Regions from separate parts of the Thalassotalea coralli genome, predicted to be linked through region 4. Evidence: predicted binding sites of a transcription regulator. Region 4 holds the regulator's gene; each other region holds the start of a gene.
What was found. The regulator sigma-54, encoded in region 4, starts transcription at its own class of promoters, with help from an activator protein. The targets are predictions, from matches to a motif close to GTTGGCACGNNNNTNGNNT.

Region 1: nirB (nitrite reductase large subunit NirB) is a predicted target of sigma-54. The motif match lies at 1,771-1,789, and genes of this name have one in related genera.
Region 2: ACOB80_RS11485 (PEP-CTERM sorting domain-containing protein) is a predicted target of sigma-54. The motif match lies at 1,852-1,870, and genes of this name have one in related genera.
Region 3: ACOB80_RS20140 (DUF2726 domain-containing protein) is a predicted target of sigma-54. The motif match lies at 2,617-2,635, and genes of this name have one in related genera.

What each region holds. Positions count from the first base shown of each region.
Region 1 covers NZ_JBVVBK010000001.1:554,965-559,485, reverse strand. Annotated here, with positions in the region: gene nirB (nitrite reductase large subunit NirB) at 1-1,576, opposite strand, end outside; gene ACOB80_RS02420 (alginate export family protein) at 1,938-3,074, opposite strand; gene ACOB80_RS02415 (ABC transporter ATP-binding protein) at 3,146-4,021, opposite strand; gene ACOB80_RS02410 (ABC transporter permease) at 4,061-4,521, opposite strand, start outside.
Region 2 covers NZ_JBVVBK010000004.1:92,173-96,693, forward strand. Annotated here, with positions in the region: gene ACOB80_RS11470 (type IV pilus modification PilV family protein) at 1-504, shown strand, start outside; gene ACOB80_RS11475 (PulJ/GspJ family protein) at 504-1,268, shown strand; gene ACOB80_RS11480 (hypothetical protein) at 1,240-1,749, shown strand; gene ACOB80_RS11485 (PEP-CTERM sorting domain-containing protein) at 1,938-2,603, shown strand; gene ACOB80_RS11490 (DUF6701 domain-containing protein) at 2,757-4,521, shown strand, end outside.
Region 3 covers NZ_JBVVBK010000011.1:14,833-19,353, reverse strand. Annotated here, with positions in the region: gene ACOB80_RS20155 (cobalamin biosynthesis protein CobD/CbiB) at 1-324, opposite strand, end outside; gene mtnN (5'-methylthioadenosine/S-adenosylhomocysteine nucleosidase) at 347-1,057, opposite strand; gene ACOB80_RS20145 (DUF3313 family protein) at 1,122-1,808, opposite strand; gene ACOB80_RS20140 (DUF2726 domain-containing protein) at 1,925-2,566, opposite strand; gene ACOB80_RS20135 (sulfite exporter TauE/SafE family protein) at 2,670-3,434, opposite strand; gene ACOB80_RS20130 (ArsR/SmtB family transcription factor) at 3,472-3,768, opposite strand; gene ACOB80_RS20125 (MBL fold metallo-hydrolase) at 3,905-4,521, shown strand, end outside.
Region 4 covers NZ_JBVVBK010000007.1:287,781-292,301, forward strand. Annotated here, with positions in the region: gene rapZ (RNase adapter RapZ) at 1-230, opposite strand, end outside; gene ptsN (PTS IIA-like nitrogen regulatory protein PtsN) at 246-701, opposite strand; gene hpf (ribosome hibernation promoting factor) at 713-1,000, opposite strand; gene ACOB80_RS17900 (RNA polymerase factor sigma-54) at 1,025-2,524, opposite strand; gene lptB (LPS export ABC transporter ATP-binding protein) at 2,585-3,313, opposite strand; gene lptA (lipopolysaccharide transport periplasmic protein LptA) at 3,310-3,834, opposite strand; gene lptC (LPS export ABC transporter periplasmic protein LptC) at 3,800-4,366, opposite strand; gene kdsC (3-deoxy-manno-octulosonate-8-phosphatase KdsC) at 4,363-4,521, opposite strand, start outside.

The sequences.
Region 1 (4,521 bases), on a different contig from region 4:
TGCCATGGGATGACAATAGTTCTTCGAAAGATGCTATTTTTCCTAATCTAACGATATCGAATAGCTCTTGGCGTGAATAAGCAAAATGCTCACAAAGATCCTTTTTAACCTCAACGCCACGGCTTTCTAGTTCTTTATCTACAACGTCTTTTAGTAGTGCCGCACAACCACCACAACCAGTACTTGCTTTCGTGCATGACTTTACATCGGCAACAGAACAAGCGCCTTGGTCAACAGCCGTAATAATATCGCCTTTGGTGACGTTCAAACACGAACAAATCGTGGCAGTATCTGGCAAAGCGTCAGCGCCTAGCATTGGCTTGTCAGCCGCCATAGGTAAGATTAATGCCTCTGGTGTTTCGGGCAGTTCAATCTTGTTTAACATGTATTGCAACAAACTATCGTATTCTGTGGTATCACCAATCAGAACGGCACCTAGCAAAGACTTTTTGTCATTGGAGACAACAATTTTTTTGTAGATACCCTCCGGCTGATTTTCATAGGTATAAGACAACGAATCAGCGGTTCTGCCATGGGCATCACCAATAGAGCCAACATCGACTCCCATTAGTTTTAGCTTTGTGCTCATATCGGCGCCACTAAATTGCATGTCGCTTTCTTGTTCGCTGCCCCCACTAACAAGGTGATTTGCCGCCACTTTTGCCATGGTATAGCCCGGCGCAACTAGCCCGTAGATCATGTTTTGATAGAGCGCACACTCGCCAATTGCGTAAATATTTTCATCGGATGTTTGGCAATAATCATTGATAACAATACCGCCACGATCACCGACAGTGAGATCAAACTCTCTAGCAAGGTTGTCATACGGTCGAATACCGGCAGAAAATAATACTAAGTCAGTTTCGAGTACGTCACCATCGGCAAAAACCAGTTTGTATCTTGCGCTTTCTCCAGCTTCAATAACTTGTGTTGCTTTTTCCGTGTGCACCTTAACGCCAAGCGCTTCAATTTTATCTTTAAGGATGCGTCCGCCACCCGCATCTACTTGTACAGCCATTAATTGTGGGGCAAATTCAACAACATGGGTTTCCAACCCTAATTGTTTTAACGCGTTTGCGGCTTCAAGCCCTAACAGCCCTCCACCTATGACCACGCCAATTTGACTTACTTCAGCGCTGGCCTTAATCGCCTCTAAATCTTCAATGGTACGATAAACTAGGCAATGCGCTTGATCGCCCCCCGGAATAGGAGGAACGAAAGGATAAGAACCCGTCGCTAAAATTAATTTGTCATAGACATAACATTGGCCATTAGACGTTGTCACTTCATGGCTATCGCGATCAATCGCCACTACTTTAGCGTTCGTGTAAAAATTCACCTGCCAATCGTTATACGTTTGTTCACAAGTTAAGGCTAAGTCTTTCGCACTCTTACCCGCAAAATACTCAGATAGATGAACACGATCATAAGCTAAGCGCTGCTCAGCAGATAATACGGTAATATTAACGTCGCGCTTGCTATTACCCTTAACACTAACAAGTTCATTTAGTTGTTCAACGAAATGATGACCTACCATTCCATTACCAACGACAACAACATTTAAAGGCTGTGACATCTGTCTTCCTCTCTTTGCTCAAAACCTATATAAGGCATACGAATTTTTATTTGGCACAAAAAAAGCCCACAGTGCGCCGAACTAAACCGGCCACTTGTGAGCTTCTTTGCAAAACCTTGTTCTCTACGCCATTGCAGACTGAGGTTTGTACCTAATTGTTTAAATTTTTATTTCTATCTATTTGATACTTATTAATACAAGTTAAGTGCCAAACCTTCCAGAAATCACATATATTTGTTTTTATTAATAATTAATATCTAAACACAACATCCAACAGCGCTTAGTCCTCGCTATTGCATCATAATAGCGCAAAGCGCTAACTAGTTTGGTGCTGATAAAAAATAAAGAGAAAGTGTAAAGTCTAGAATTTCGCACTCACCCATAACCAAAGTTTATCGGTATCAACTTTAGCTGCTGCTTCATCGCCAGCGGAGTAAGCTGCATACTTAAATCCGGCAGAATATGTTTTAGCAAATTTTCGACCGTAAGAAAGGTTTAGCTCACTACCTAAATCATCTACCTCAACACTGTTTTCATCTGTTGAAAAATCATGATAAGTAACTGCCCACTTACCCGACATTACCTTGCCTGAAAAGGAAATGTATATATCACTTAACCCCTGCTTAGGTGTTGTAAGAAATTGATCAGACCAACCATTAAATTTATGAAGTGTGGCTAACGGTGTTGAAAAGCCATACTGGCCATTGTCACTTCCTAAGATTTCGATACCCGCTTTAGCAGTCACTTTACCCAAGCTATACCCAAGCTCTGCCATTAAATAATCGGCGTCATAACTGTCTGCAGTAGTTTTAGATTCTTGCATGGCATATTCTGCGCTATAACTAAGTTTGTCTTTTTTTCCAGCAAAGCGAATTCCAAAAGTATCTAGAGAATTACTCGTATCGTTATCAACTTCCAGCAGATAGCCATACGCAGTTAGCTTACCAAATTCTGTTTTATACGCGGCATTAAACAAATGATCCTTTGAATCTATATCTTTTTCTTGGCCAAAAATTCTATTGCGCTTGCTCAAGTAAGCGTAATTCACAGAAAACGCCTTAGAAGCTTGATAAGAAAAACTTGCGGCATCAAATGTTTGCTTGTCTTGACGCCAGCCAACATGACCAACAAACCTATGGTTATCTAAGGTAATAACTTGTCGGCCAAGTTTGGCGACAAAACCATCTCGCTTATATTGCACATATCCTTGATCTAATTCAGTCGTTTCAGGGTCGGCAATAACCGAGTAATCACCGCCGTTACCATTCGTGTCGTTATAATCATCAATACCCGCTACAACACGCGAGTCTTCAAACTCAACGACACCACTAAAGTTGTTATAGCTTGTAGTTTTAAACGTTAACAGGGTACGAAGTGTTAACGCATTCGCATCTTTTTTCGCGTTATCTTGATCTACCGTTTCGTATCGAAGACGAAAGTCTAACGTTGCACTGCTTTTATCTTCTGAAGCCACAGCGCAAGTTGTCGTGGTAGCCATTAGTGCCAATAAGCTTTTGGTAAATTTGCGTTTCATTATTATTCCTTTCTGTTTCAAGTTTTACTAAAGCATTAAGCTACTTCTGTATTTTGTTGGTCAGAGCCACTTTGCTTTGCTTTAGCCTTGCTGTTTTTATTGTCTTTATCTGAGGCCGAAATAGTTTCGACCTTGCGTTGCTTTTCATATAAAAACGTGAGAACAGAAGAACGTAAACGATTGTATTCTGGGTCTTGAGCTAGAGCTAAACGATCCCTTGGTCTAGGCAGATTCACGTCTAGAATTTCACCTATTGTGGCTTCTGGGCCATTGGTCATCATGACAATTCTATCTGACAGCAACACCGCCTCATCAACGTCATGAGTGATCATAATGACGGTATTATTTAGCTCGTCTTGGATCTCCATCAATGAGTCTTGCATATGAGCGCGAGTCAAAGCATCCAGTGCACCAAATGGCTCATCCATTAACAAAACTTCCGGCTGCATTGCTAAGGCTCTAGCAATGCCAACTCGCTGTTTCATACCACCTGAAATTTCATCTGGTCGCTTATGCATAGCATGATCCATATGCACAAGTTTAAGGTTATGCTCAATCCAATCCTGCATTTCTTTTGGCTGCATTTTCTTTTTGAACACTTGTTTAACCGCTAACTCGACATTCTGGTACGCTGTTAACCAAGGCAATAACGAATGGTTTTGAAAAACCACTGCGCGTTCAGGCCCAGGTTCAGTAACTTCCTTATTATTTAGCAAAACACCACCACTGGTTGCTTGGTGTAAGCCTGCGACAACATTGAGTACCGTTGATTTACCACAACCTGAATGACCAATAAGAGAAATAAACTCCCCTTTTTTGATCTTAAGATCTACATTATCAAGTGCTTTAAATCGACCTTTAGGTGTTGGAAACACCATGTCAATATGACTAATTTCTAATAAAAAACTCATGAATGATTCTCGCTTGTTTCTTTACTGTTTCGTTGCCATTTATCGCTGAGCGCTAGATTTGTCCCAAGAGACAACACGTTGAATTTGCAGCATGATGCGGTCTAGCAAAAAGCCGATAAAACCAATAACGAAAACAGCAGTCATAATTCGGCTTAGCGATTGTGAACTACCATTTTGAAACTCGTCCCAAACAAACTTTCCAAGACCAGGATTTTGAGCCAGCATCTCCGCGGCAATTAACACCATCCACGCAATGCCCAATGACATACGCATTCCCGTAAATATCGCTGGGATAGAAGCAGGTAACACAATTTTTCGCACATGAGTTAAACTCGGTAGTCGTAGCACTTGGCTGACATTGACCCAGTCTTGATTGATCGCTGACACACCAACAGAAGTATTTATCACCATAGGCCACAGACAACATAAGGTCACAGTCACCATAGAGTTGATAAAAGACTTAGCTACTATCGGATCAGGTGAAATATAAAGTGCACTCA
Region 2 (4,521 bases), on a different contig from region 4:
ATTGCTATCGCCTTCTCAATCATGAGCACCTGGATATTACCTGCGACAGAAAGAAGTGCTAGTACTTTACATCAAATTCGCGCTGCGGAATTAGCGCAATCAGTTCTTAACGAGATTACAGCTAAAGCGTTTGATGAGGAGTCTGATAAATCCGGAGGTAATATTCGTTGCGGTGAGGGAGTAGATAATGATTGTACGGCAGACGCTGCTTTAGGCGCTGAAGACGACGAAGGTGGTAATAGAGCTTTGTTTGATGATGTCGACGACTATGATGGCTTGAGCTACACAAATGATAATGTACAAGACTCTCAAGGAAATGTTTTGACCGCTTACCTCGGCTATAGCATGTGGATTTCAGTTGGTAATGACAGCGACTTGAACGGTATTACTATTTCGGATGGTGACGGGAATGACAACGTAGAAACGGCTAAACTCATTACCGTTATTGTTGAAACGCCAACAGGTATCCAGTTGACCTTTTCATCTTACCGGATGAACTTCTAATGAAAAATCGCAAGCAACACATCACGGGTTTTACACTGATCGAGATGGTTACTGTTATGGTGATCCTCGGTGTGATGGCTGTAGGTGTTAGTGGTTTTTTGCAGTTCGGTTCGAAGATATTTGTGGAATCAAGTGATCGAGATCTCTTGGTAGCAAATGCAAGGTTTGCTATTGAGCGCTTAAACCGAGATGTTCGAAATGCTTTACCAAATACGGTGACCATTAATAACAACGGTTGTTTAACCTTCATGCCTATTGTAGCTAGCACTTTATATATTGATTTGCCCGTACCTCCTGAAGGAGGCGAAGATAGTATTGATATCCTTCCAACCAATAATGGCAATGTAGCAAACGCCAGTCATGTGGTTGTTTACCCGTTATCGGTTGATGATTTAACAATAGGAAGTGGCAAAATTCACGAAATTGATTCAGTTGATGTAAACGTTGAGCCAGCACCTTGGCAGGTTAATTTTACTAATAACGGTGTTACCTTTGTCAGCGATTCACCTTCAAGTCGAATATACTTTATTAATAACGCCGATAATGTCTCTTATTGCGTCGTAGGGGGGCAATTACAGCGAAATAATATTCCAATATTAGATAACCTTGTGAATGCTAATGTCTTTGCCATTACGGCGGCAAGTCTACAGCGTAATGCAATAGTGAGTGTGGATCTGGCGCTGGAACTCGCCAGTCAATCAGCACAAGTGAGTAACGAGTCCGTGATATTTAATCATGAAATACACATACCGAATGTACCCTAAGCAAATGTACCTTAAAGCACAAAAAGCTAAAGGCAACGCGTTAATGACGGCAATATTTGTTATTATTGTCATGAGCTTATTGGGGGCGGCATTGGTGAAAATGTTTTCAGCCCAATCGGAAAGCGTGGTTTATGAGGTTTATGGCACTCGTACATTACAAGCAGCGCAAATAGGCGCTCAATTGCAGTTGCAGGCTATTTTTCCATTAAACGACAACGGCAATAACGGTGACTGCAACCTGGCTCTTCAAAATATCGATTTATCGGGAGCTGCAGGTTTTCCAGGTTGTAGAGTGGCATCGACTACCTGCGTTAGAACGGAAGTTGACGATCCTGACACAGCACAGGTACCTGATGTTGATTACTGGGTCATTAACGCGATTGGTGAGTGCACTGTTGGCAACCAAGAGGAAGGAGAGGGGGCAAAAGAGCGTATCGTTACCTCTCGACAGGTAGAAGTGCAAGCTCGCCGATATCGTTAGATTAACTTTTTATTAACATTTGACTGTAGCGTTTTTTTACAGTTGTTAATGTTTGGTATTTTGTTTCTTTTGTAACCTTTTGAAAATAAAGTGTATATTAATTTTGGTACGTATTATGCTTTTACATTGATAGTATTAGCGCTATTATTAAACTAGCACGAAGTTTTCATTAAATAGAGGAAGTTTTAATGAATAAGCAATTTCAAAAAATAGCTTTCATTTTATTATGTTTCTGTTCATTTAACATACACGCTACTTTGATTACAGGAAATAGTGTCGAAGATAAGCTAACTGCTGACAAGTTAGGTACTAACTTCGTTGAGTGGAATGGTCTAGATTGGGCATGGGCTTCCCCTGTGTACTTACCGCATGCCGATTGGCCGGACAACCAATTGTTAGCACCTTCTACACACCTAAACTGGCGTTACGCGACTTTCGATGAAATGATGGAGTTTCGTGTATTTGCCTACAATAACAATGCGGCAGCGTTAGACTTGTTTACGCAAAAAGATGAGTTTGGCGACGATATAGTGATAAACGGTGAAGTACAATACGTTCAAGCTGTTTCATACTGGAACACTATGTTTGACGACTTACAGCTATTGTCTGGCGGTGAAAACGTTTCTATCCAGAACTTATTTGACGGTTTTATTGCAAGCGACCCTAACAACGCGTCAACATACCAATCTATGTTTGGTAACGTATCTTTCTGGGAAACATTTTACGTTCGCGCGGTATCTGATCGTCCGCCAGCGCCAATTGACAATGGCGGTAACCCGATTCCAGAGCCATCAATCATTCTTTTAATGGCCATAGCCTTACTGACTTTGTCTAGAAAAAAATTATATTTATAAAATAACGTTAAAGAAGTATCCCCTTCATTTCATGAAAATTAGCCCCGCCGGATGCGGGGTTTTTCTTTTCTAGGCTTGTTTGATAGCAAAACCTTGTTAAATATAGTGATTCAGAGTAACTTTACTAATAATAACCTCTTAGTATTAGTTGATATGAATTTAGTGCGGTTGGCTGTTATCTTTATTGCCTTAATCAGTATGCCTGTATGGGCATTTGCTGATAAATGTATTGATATTTTCCCCGGAACAGATCCGTTTACCACTAAGTTAAACCAATTTTCTCAAGAAGGTGGTGTAACGTGTAATGGCGGAACATGTTCACCTAGCGCTTTCTATCAAAGAACGCCTTTTCCTAGCATAAATGCGTCTGGTGATTTTTCTTCGACTAACTTAACGCCTGGTGTATATGAGCATGACGGCTGGGGGTTAGGGGATGGCGCAACGATTACTTTTTCAGGAAATGGCACTGCAGTTGTTTATTTTGAAGACAATGATGTCGTTATTAATAAAGAAACTAAGATTAATGTTGGCGGTGAAGCTTCTAATGTGTTGTTGGTATTTAAAGGCAAGCTTAAGATAGAAGAATCTGCGCAAATCAATGCCTTTATTTATGTGGCTGGTAATGAAACTACAATAGAGCATTCTTCAGTTATTAACGGTGCTATCGCAGCGAAAAATAAATTAACTTTAAAACACAGTAGCACGTTTAATTACCAAACAAGTGATTTAGATGGCCTAAATACTCAAGGCTTTTGTGAAGATGTTGCCGTTATTGTTGATGTGCCACAACCTACGTTAACCTGTGATAACGTCTTTGTTGATGGAGCAACAACCCATGGTGCTTCCAGCAATATCTATATGCATTCTTACTCCTATATTTTTGATAATCCAGATACTGAACTTGAAACTACCTATGTAACAAACGCTGCTGCTACGGGTACTTGTGGCACTGGTGACTGTACTGCAAGTGGCAGTCCAATTAGCGATGTTGTACTAGGTACCTTTTTGGAGTCTAGTTCAAGTACGGACTTAACTGTTCCAAGTTTTACCAGTGAAATCATTGGTGATAGCAATGATAATGAGTATGACGATATCTATGTTTGGGTCGGTGCCTCATTAACGACCAGTAGCGCGCAATCAACTTATCGTATTAAAAATTTATATATGTATGGTTTCTTGAGCACACTTAATCTGTCGCCTGGTGACTACTACATTGAAAATCTCACATTAAATACTGGTTCGTTTATTCATTTGACGTCTCCCGGTGATGTGCGAATTTTTGCCAAGAATGTGGTGACTATTGGCAGTTACAGTGAAGTTAACCATAACGCAGCAGATGGTTATAACTTACAAATCATCGGCTACGGTGATGTAGTAGTAGACACTGCCGCGCGTGTTGGCGCTTTAATTTATGCCGAATCTACAGTGGGCATTGAAGGATCTGCCCATGTATATGGTGCGGCATCTGGTGGTCATGTATTTCTCCGCAGTGATGCGCGTATTTATTATGAATGTGGTGAAACTGCACCTGTCATCGATCATTACGAAATTTCTTTTACTGGACCGGGCTTAACCTGTGAGCCTCTCGATATTACCGTTAAGGCCTGTACCAATAGTATCGGTGAAACCTGTGACGAATCCTCCGAGAATGTAACTCTAGACTTGGTAGCGACAGGCAGCGTCTCACTTGTTTCTCAAGAATTGAATTTTAATGACAGTAAGACAACGCCTTTATCCTATACAACCGCTGAAACGGTTACTATGTCGATAGCCAATGCCACAGTTACACCGTTAAACGGCTATATTTGTAATGATAATTCTACGGGGGCTTGTCAGCTAGCCTTTGAAGATGCTGCTTTTAAATTTTTCTATAACGGTGATGAAAATACAGCGATAGATAGACAAGTGGCAGGCGTAG
Region 3 (4,521 bases), on a different contig from region 4:
CTTTCTTAAATTAAAAGGACCTAATGCAAAAAACAGTAACAAGAAATGCCAAATTTCTGGAACTTCGATAAAGCTCTCAAATAACCATAAAATAACAATGCAGGGCGCTAGCGTGATGATAAGGCCTACAAAACCAGCGATTTTTTGTTGGTATGCGCTATTTTCGGATTTATTTACTTTTTCCGCCAACTTAGCTAAGTAGAGCGAATAAATCGAAACCGTGGGAGCCGAGCTGAACTGGCTAGTAATCGCTTTTACAGTGATTACTAGCAATAAAATACACAAGTTGTGTATCAAAGGTGGTAAATGTTGAAGCTCTGTCATTACAACCTGAATTAGCGATTAACTAGCTAAGTTGAGCAACATCAACTTGGCTAATCATGTCTTCTACAAGTTTTGATGAATTAACTGCGGCTGTTTCCAGATAAGCTTCAAATGAAGTAGGAGATTCCTTGCCTGCTATATCAGATAAAGAGCGAATGACAACAAATGGAGTATTTAATAACTGGCAGGTATGTGCAATTGCGGCACCTTCCATTTCAACAGCAGCCATATTTGGGAAGTTATCTCTTGCTTTAGCAATATCATCTTCCTTAGTCATAAAGGTATCACCCGTGGTGATCTGGCCAATCATGGTGTGAATACCGTCAAGCTTCTTAGCGCTTTGTTCAGCAGTAGAAACTAAATGAGTATTTGGTGTGTAAGCGGCTGGGTTACCTGGAAGCTGACCAATTTCGTAACCAAAGGCTGTTACGTCTACATCGTGATATCTAACTTCATTGCTGATGACGATATCGCCAACAGATAGAGATTGATCAAAGCCGCCAGCTGAACCTGTGTTTACTACATAGCTTGGTGAAAATTCAGAAATTAAGAAAGCTGTTGCTAGTGCTGCAGCAACTTTACCAATACCTGATTGCACAATAACAACCTCTTTGCCGTTAAGTTTACCTTGATAGTAGGTAAAACCAGACTTTTCAGAGGTTGTAAGATCTGATAGTTTTTCTTTTAAGATGGCTACTTCTGGCTCCATCGCGCCAATTACACCAGCGATCATAGGTTTTATTTCCGATAAAATTTTTGCGAATTATAAACGCTTCCGAGCTAAATGTCTTTTAACTCTATGATTGAGATTCACTCGTTTTTCTTAAGCTATCGAATAAGTTATCAATCCAACCATTAACGATGGTTTTAAGTGCGTCAATGTTTTGTACTTTATCTGGAACGTATTGCTCGTCAGTTTCCTTATTAACGATCACAGCCATTTTTGATTGTCCGGAATTTTGGTCAATAAACTCAGCTTCAATTCCCGCACGGGCAATAATCGACTTTTGGTCTGTTGCTGCTAAATAAGCCGATTCACCAACATTTTTTACAATGCGGAAAGGCAGCGCGTCTAATGCGCTAAGCTCAGGAGAAAACTCTTCGATATTGGTGATTGCGATGCGAATAAGTAATGAATCTTTTGTGCCAGGGCGGACAATGTCAAATTGATCACCTGCGCGTAATTTTATTTGTTCTTCAAAGTATTCGGTCAGTCTTTCTTGCTTTGATTTGTCTTTGATAGCCAGTGGCTTATTCGTATCTAACCACAGTTCAATTGGGGCAATGGCAATGTATTTGTAGTTGCGAAGCTCGTCAATCTTAAAGCCTTGTTTGGCGCGAATCCACGCATTGTCGCGATCTGGAATGGGGCGAAATAATGTGTAATCTTTTAAAAAGCCTGAGGTTGAATCAGGTTTTTGTAATCGATTGCTGCAACCTATCAGTACGATAAGTGCTATTAAAACCAACACCGTGTTTTTCATTATTATTTCCTCCATTTTCAATAAAAAATGTTACCCAAAGTGAGTAACATTTTTAGTATAGACTAGCTTTATTAACCAGATTGTTACAGCTTGTAATTTACCACAGGGGTTTGAAATTAGTGGGGTAAAGCTGGCACACTTTGGTTGGCTAATTGCGGAGTTTGAGCAGCTGCTGCTTGCGCTGTTAGCACACCCGCTGGAGCTCTGTTAGCGCGTGCTTTTACCATAGGTGCAGGAATAACTTTTCCTTTCATTTTTGGCTCTGGCATTTTATTCGCAAACAATCTGTTTTGAATACAGTGCTTAATTTCTTCCACTGAATAAGTCGCCTTAACTTTAATGCGTACGTGTGGAATACCTGCTGCTTCTAGTGCACCGCCGACAAACCAATCTCTTTTGACTTTGTATCCTTTACCTTGTGTATCCACCAAATCAATGGCGCCCATTAAACGCATAGTGTCACGTTCACAAATAACAAAATCTAAATATTTGCTATCGGCATTTTTGACAGCAGTTTGTGCTGCTCGTTGTGATACGCCACCACGAATACTGACAATATCTGATAATTTGACGCGATTGATAACGCGGTATTTTGAGCCAACAGCTTGCTCAACCAAATTCTGAAAATTCTTTTCTGCGCCTGTAAATACAGTCGCTTTTTTATCGAATGGAAATGGGAAACTGTTGTCATTTAAGCGATTAGCAAGTAAAGCTACAATAACGATTAAACTGATCATGGCAAACAGGATAAATTCCATAAGGGACTCCAGTATTCAAAAAATTGACGTAAAACTTTTTGAATATAACAAAGCAGATATTATGCCAACTGATCTTTAGATCTGAGGATCGCTATTTTGATCGTTAAAGTATTTTGTCTATGTTTTGCCAAATAATGAAGGCTGCCATGGGCACTAAGAAGTAGGCAAAGCCTTTTTTCAAATGTTGTTGAGATATTTTATTAGCGATTTTACTGCCGGTAAAACTGCCGATAGCACCAAGTAACGTGACTAAAATGATAACCTGCCAGTTAAGCTCAATATTTTCTTTGGCAAGTACATCTAGGTATTTATAAAAGCCTGTCGCTGACTTTAAGAATATAATGACTAAACTCGTGCCTACTGCTGAAAGCATAGGTAAGCCAGCCATTAATACCAAAGCAGGAACAATGAGAAAACCACCGCCGACACCGACAAAGCCGGTAAGAACGCCAACGATGAGTCCATCTATAATTATTTTGCTATTACCACGGTTTTGTTCAGATGTTTGCTGTTTGCTTTTGCGTAACATGAAAAAAGAAGCCAATAACATAACAACAGCAAAGGTAATGAGCTGAACTGCGGGTTCTACAAATTGAGAGAGATATGCGCCTGCATAGGTTCCAGCCATTCCTGGTAAGCCAAATAACCAAATACAGCGCCAGTTGACCTGTTTCTTTACAATATAGGGAATAGCGCCTGATAGCGCTATAAGGCCAACAATTGCAAGGGAGCTGGCGATGGCAAGGCGTTCTGGTTGATCAAACAAGTACAGTAAAACAGGTACAGTTAAAATGGAGCCTCCTGAGCCAAGCAAGCCCAAACTAACACCAATTAAAATTGCACCTAACCAACCAAAAATAGATACCACCTAACATGTCTCCTAAGAATTTAGATTCAAACCTGTTTTACTTGGGGCAAAACAAATCGTGCAATGTCTGGATGATTTTAACGACATCTTGATTTGCCACTTGATAGTATATGGTTTGTGATTCTCTTCTTGTTGTCACAACTTCTTCCTTTCTTAATACCGCTAAATGTTGAGACAAAGCTGATTGACTCAATGGAATGTGATCATTTAATTCACTCACCGACATTTCTTGATTCATTAACGTACATAGGATCATCAAGCGATTTTCATTCGACATCAGTTTCAGTAAACCTGCGGTATGCTTTGCACTTGCAATTAACTCTGCGGTGTCCATTAGCGAGAATCTCAATAACTATAAAAACTGTATTATTTATATCAGCAAACTCTAAATAAGTAAATTCTAAATTAGCATTGACTAATATAATGTCTAGTTCTAGACTAGAAGAGAATGTTATGTTTGGAGAGTTTTCATGCAACCAGAGGTGAAGTCCTTTTTTGATCCTGCCACATTTACTTTTACTTATGTGGTTTACGACGAGCAGTCAAAAAACGCCGTTGTTATTGATCCTGTTATGGATTTTGATCAGCCATCGGGTCAGATTGATTACCGATCTGCCAATCTTGTGCTTGAGTATATCAAGAGCAATGGGTTAGCTGTTAAATGGGTGTTGGAAACTCATGCCCATGCAGACCATCTAACCGCCGCACAATACATTAAAGAAAAAACAGGCGCTGATGTCGCCATTGGTGCCGGTATTGCCAAAGTTCAAACGACATTTAAAGACGTCTTTAACCTACCAGAAAGTTTCAAAACTGACGGTTCGCAATTTGATCGCTGTTTCACTGATGGCGAGCAATTTTCCGTTGGTAAGATGAATATCACTGTGTTGGAAACGCCAGGTCATACGAATGATAGCGTGACTTATTTAATTGGTGACGCAGCCTTTATTGGGGACACTATGTTCCACCCTGAAGTTGGAACAGCACGATGTGACTTTCCGGGTGGCGATGCATCAATGCTTTATTCTTCTATTCAACGCATTCTTTCTTTGCCAGAAAATACGCGCTTGTTCTTATGTCATGACTA
Region 4 (4,521 bases):
GCGCTTGGTAAGTAGTCGATAATTTCAGAAACATCAGACGGGTCATCAGGTAAATTTCGAACATCCAAACTCACCGCAACGGTTTCGTAATCATTGATTACCGTATGCGTAAGTGCTGGTAGCAAGTTAACAGGAATGTTATCAACACAGTAATATCCTAAATCTTCAAGTACACGAAGGGCTACTGTCTTGCCCGAGCCAGAACGTCCGCTGACGATGGTGAGTTTCATGTTGTAATTCCGTTTTTATTGTTCGGCTTGTGTTATAAATTGAAAGAGTGCTTTATCGCTGTCACATTTTCGCACTTGTTTGACGACTTTTTTATTACCAAATAATTTTGCGATACTTTGTAATGTTGAAAGGTGTTCCTGACATTGCTGCTCGGGAACAAATAAGGCGACAAAAATATCAACAGGGCGGTTATCTATCGCGTCAAATTCAATAGGGTGTTCAGTTGTTGCTACCACTAACATCACTTTTTCACTATCAGCTAACCGGCCATGAGGAATGGCAATACCGTTGCCGATACCCGTTGAGCCCATTTTTTCACGCTGCATTAAACTTTCAAGTAAGGTGTAGGTATTCATTTCAACTGCATTTTCTGCAGCTTTTTCACAAATGATTTCTAGGATTCTTTTTTTACTAGTAGCAGGAACTGCACATAAAGTGCAGTTCTCTGTCATGATGTCGGATATTTTCATTGAAGTTGAAACTAGTGTTGGCTTATTTTGCCTTTATATTTGAGGATTTGTTTATCGAGTTTGTTCACTAAAGAATCAATAGAAGCATACATGTCTTCATTCTGTGCTTTGGCGTGAACTTCGGTACCGTTTAAATGAACAGTTGCTTCCGCAATTTGGTTGAGCTTCTCTACGGTAAGTACTACATAGACATTGTTGATGTGATCAAAATGTCGCTCAAGCTTTGCAAACTTTTTATTAACGCTATCGCGCATAGGTTCAGTGATTTCTACATGGTGTCCAGCAAGATTAATTTGCATAAGCTCTCATCCTTCTTTCAAGGTTTACAGTAAACTTTTACGCTGATTAGACGGTGGAATGCCTAGAGACTCTCTATATTTGGCTATGGTCCGTCTTGCAACGTTTATGCCCTGCTCAGCTAACAACTCAGCCATTTTACTATCGCTCAGTGGTTTCGCTGGCACTTCTGCTGCGACCAGCTTTTTAATTAAAGCTCTGATCGCAGTGGAAGAACACTCTCCGCCATTTTCCGTACTCACATGGCTAGAGAAGAAATATTTTAGTTCAAATATCCCGCGTGGGGTGTGCATGTATTTTTGTGTGGTTACACGTGAAATCGTAGATTCATGCATATCTACAGCTTCGGCAATGTCGTTAAGAACCATTGGGCGCATAGCTTCTGGGCCATGCTCAAAGAACCCTTGTTGGCGCTGAACAATGCAGTTACTTACTTTTAATAGTGTATCGTTACGGCTTTCTAAGCTCTTGATAAACCATTTGGCTTCTTGCAAATTAGAACGAATAAATTGGCTATCGTTAGAATTTTTCATCGAACGCGCCATAGAAGCATATTGTTGGTTTACTGAAAGGCGAGGCGCAGTATCTGGATTTAGTTCAACCACCCAACGACCATTTTTCTTTTCAACAGATACATCAGGAATAATGTATTGCTCTTCTTGTTTGATCACTGAGTCGCCCGGTCTAGGATCTAGTGACTGGATCAAACGAATAATTTCGCGTAATTGGTCTTCTTTCAAGCGTGTCTTACGCATGATGGTGCGATAGTCACGGTTACCTAGTAAGTCAATGTGCTCGCCAATGATTAGCTTGGCTTCTTCTAGCCAAGGCGTATCTTTATCAAATTGGTTTAATTGAATAATTAGACACTCAGGAATAGAGCGGGCACCGACACCAACTGGATCGAATACGTTGATGCGCTTAAGCACAGCTTCTACTTCATCCAATTCAACATCTTCTAAGCCAAGAGATTCTAAAATATCTTCGGTGGTTACCGTTAAATAACCGGCATCGTCAATAGCGTCGATAATTGCCATTGCGATGGCTTCGTCGGTCTCAGTAAATGGTGTTAATTCCATTTGCCAGCGAAGGTGATCTTGAATGGAGTCTGTGGTTTCACCTTGATAAACAAAATCTTCTGAAGGAGCAGCGGCACCTGTATTTGATACGCCTGCACTGAAACTTTCATCCCAAGTGGTGTCTATATTCAGCTCTTCTGGAATATCAGACTTATCCATTGCTTCTGTTGTGCTGATTTCATCAATGGTTGGCGAGGCGTCTTCAGAGCCATCATTCGCCGTAGGCGTTTCCGTTGTTTCAGAAAAAGCTTGTTCTAAATTATCAGGCTGAGATTCTTGGTTAGCGGAAGCTGCTTCGTCAACTTCTAATAAAGGATTGCTTTCAAGCGCTTCTTGAATTTCTTGTTGTAGATCCAACGTTGACAGCTGCAACAATTTTATCGCTTGTTGCAACTGAGGTGTCATAGTCAGTTGTTGTCCAATACGGAGTTGAAGACTAGGGCGCATTTATCTAATTCTTATCCTTTCCAAGGTTATTGGTTTTGTTTTTTTAACAGCTTATCACAACTATAACGTGAATTGCTCTCCAAGATATACATCTCGTACCTGTTGATTCGCTAAAATTTGATCTGCATTCCCTTGAGCGATTAATTCTCCATGACTGACGATATAAGCATGTTCACACACATCGAGGGTTTCACGTACATTGTGGTCAGTAATTAGAATACCAATTCCCTTGTTCTTTAAGTGTAGAATAATTTTCTTAATATCACCGACAGAAATTGGGTCTACGCCAGCAAAGGGTTCATCTAGCAATATAAATTTAGGATCAGCCGCTAACGCACGAGCAATTTCTACGCGACGACGCTCACCGCCAGATAGGCTCATGCCTGTGTTTTCGGTAATGTGACCGATATTAAATTCTTCAACTAAGTGTTCGAGTTTTTCTTCTCGCTCGATAGCGTTCAGATCTTTACGTGTTTCTAAGATAGCCATAATGTTCTGATAAACAGTTAGCTTTCTAAAAATCGAGGCTTCTTGTGGCAGATAGCCAATGCCTCGACGCGCGCGCTCATGCATAGGCAATAGTGTAAGGTCTTCACCATCTAAGGTGATCTTGCCTTTGTCATTGTTAACAAGGCCAACAATCATGTAAAAGGACGTGGTTTTGCCAGCGCCGTTAGGGCCAAGTAAACCAACAATTTGCCCGGCTTCAACAGATAAGCCAACGTTTTTTACAACTTGGCGGCCTTTATATGATTTAGCTAGATTGCTAGCACTTAACACTGCACTCATTTTTTAAGCTTTTCCAGTTGTTTCGGCTGAAGAGTGGTTTGTACTCGTTCGTTGTCTTTACTATCTGCAAGCACTTGCTCAGTTAGAAGGTTATAGGTAATCACGCTACTTTTTACCATGCTTCCTGCTTGCCTTAATTCTGCATTACCCGAAATGACTATAGTATTTTTTGCCGGCTCGTAAGTAATCTCATTGGCTTGTAAATAAATAGGCGTACCATCTTCTAAAATTTGCTCGAAGGTTGCTGGAGACCCTTTTGCGATATAGGTTTTTGGCTCTGAATCTGGATTTGATAACACTTGAACGAGATCTGCTTTTATTTTTAAGCTGCCTTGTGTAATGACGACATTGTCGATGTAGCTAAATATTTTATTTTTTAGATCGCCAGCAGAACGCGATGCGTCAACGTGTATTTTTTGCTTAAGGTCGTCATCGGCAGCAAAGCCGTTTACTGAAAAAGTCGCACAAAGAATGACTGCCAGTAACCTATTGCGCTTGTTTGAAATAATTCGTTTTATCATGTTTCGTCAACGTTATTTGTTTAGTATTTAAATCGACGATAAGTCCTGCGCCATACATCACAAAATCGGCGCCCTTAAGTTCGATATTCTGTTTGGAACTAATGATGTTGGTACTGAGATCCAGTTCCAAGTCAGTTCCGTGTATTTCTTTAATTATACTGTCTTCGTCGGTAGCTACCAACAAAACATCTTGTTCTAGCTGTACGCGATGATTACCAAATAATGTGCCTTCTTTAGCACTTATTTCCCAAGGCTTGTCACCACTTTTTGGGAACAGAGTATATTTAGGTAGCTCAAAATATGTGACTGCAAGCTCGCTGTAATGTTCCATTTTTAGTGCATCTATCTTATAAGATAACTTGCCACTTTGAGCGAACGCTTTACTGCTTAATTGCTCTGCAACGAAGTCCGGGTTCATCGCATAGTCTTCATTATTTGCTTGTTCTAGGTCTTTTTCAAACCATTCAAAAACGCCGTAAATGGTTACAGCGCAGATGAAAAAGAGTAAAGAAAGAACGTGAGTGCGTGTCATATACTAGCGCCGGTGGCTTGTGATAACGTATTTTGGCTTTGCATCATAATATCACAGGCTTCACGTACGGCACCAAATCCACCTCTATTTGTCGTTACATAATGTGCTATTTTCAAAATAGCGGGATGGGCGTCATTAACTGCGATACTTAAACC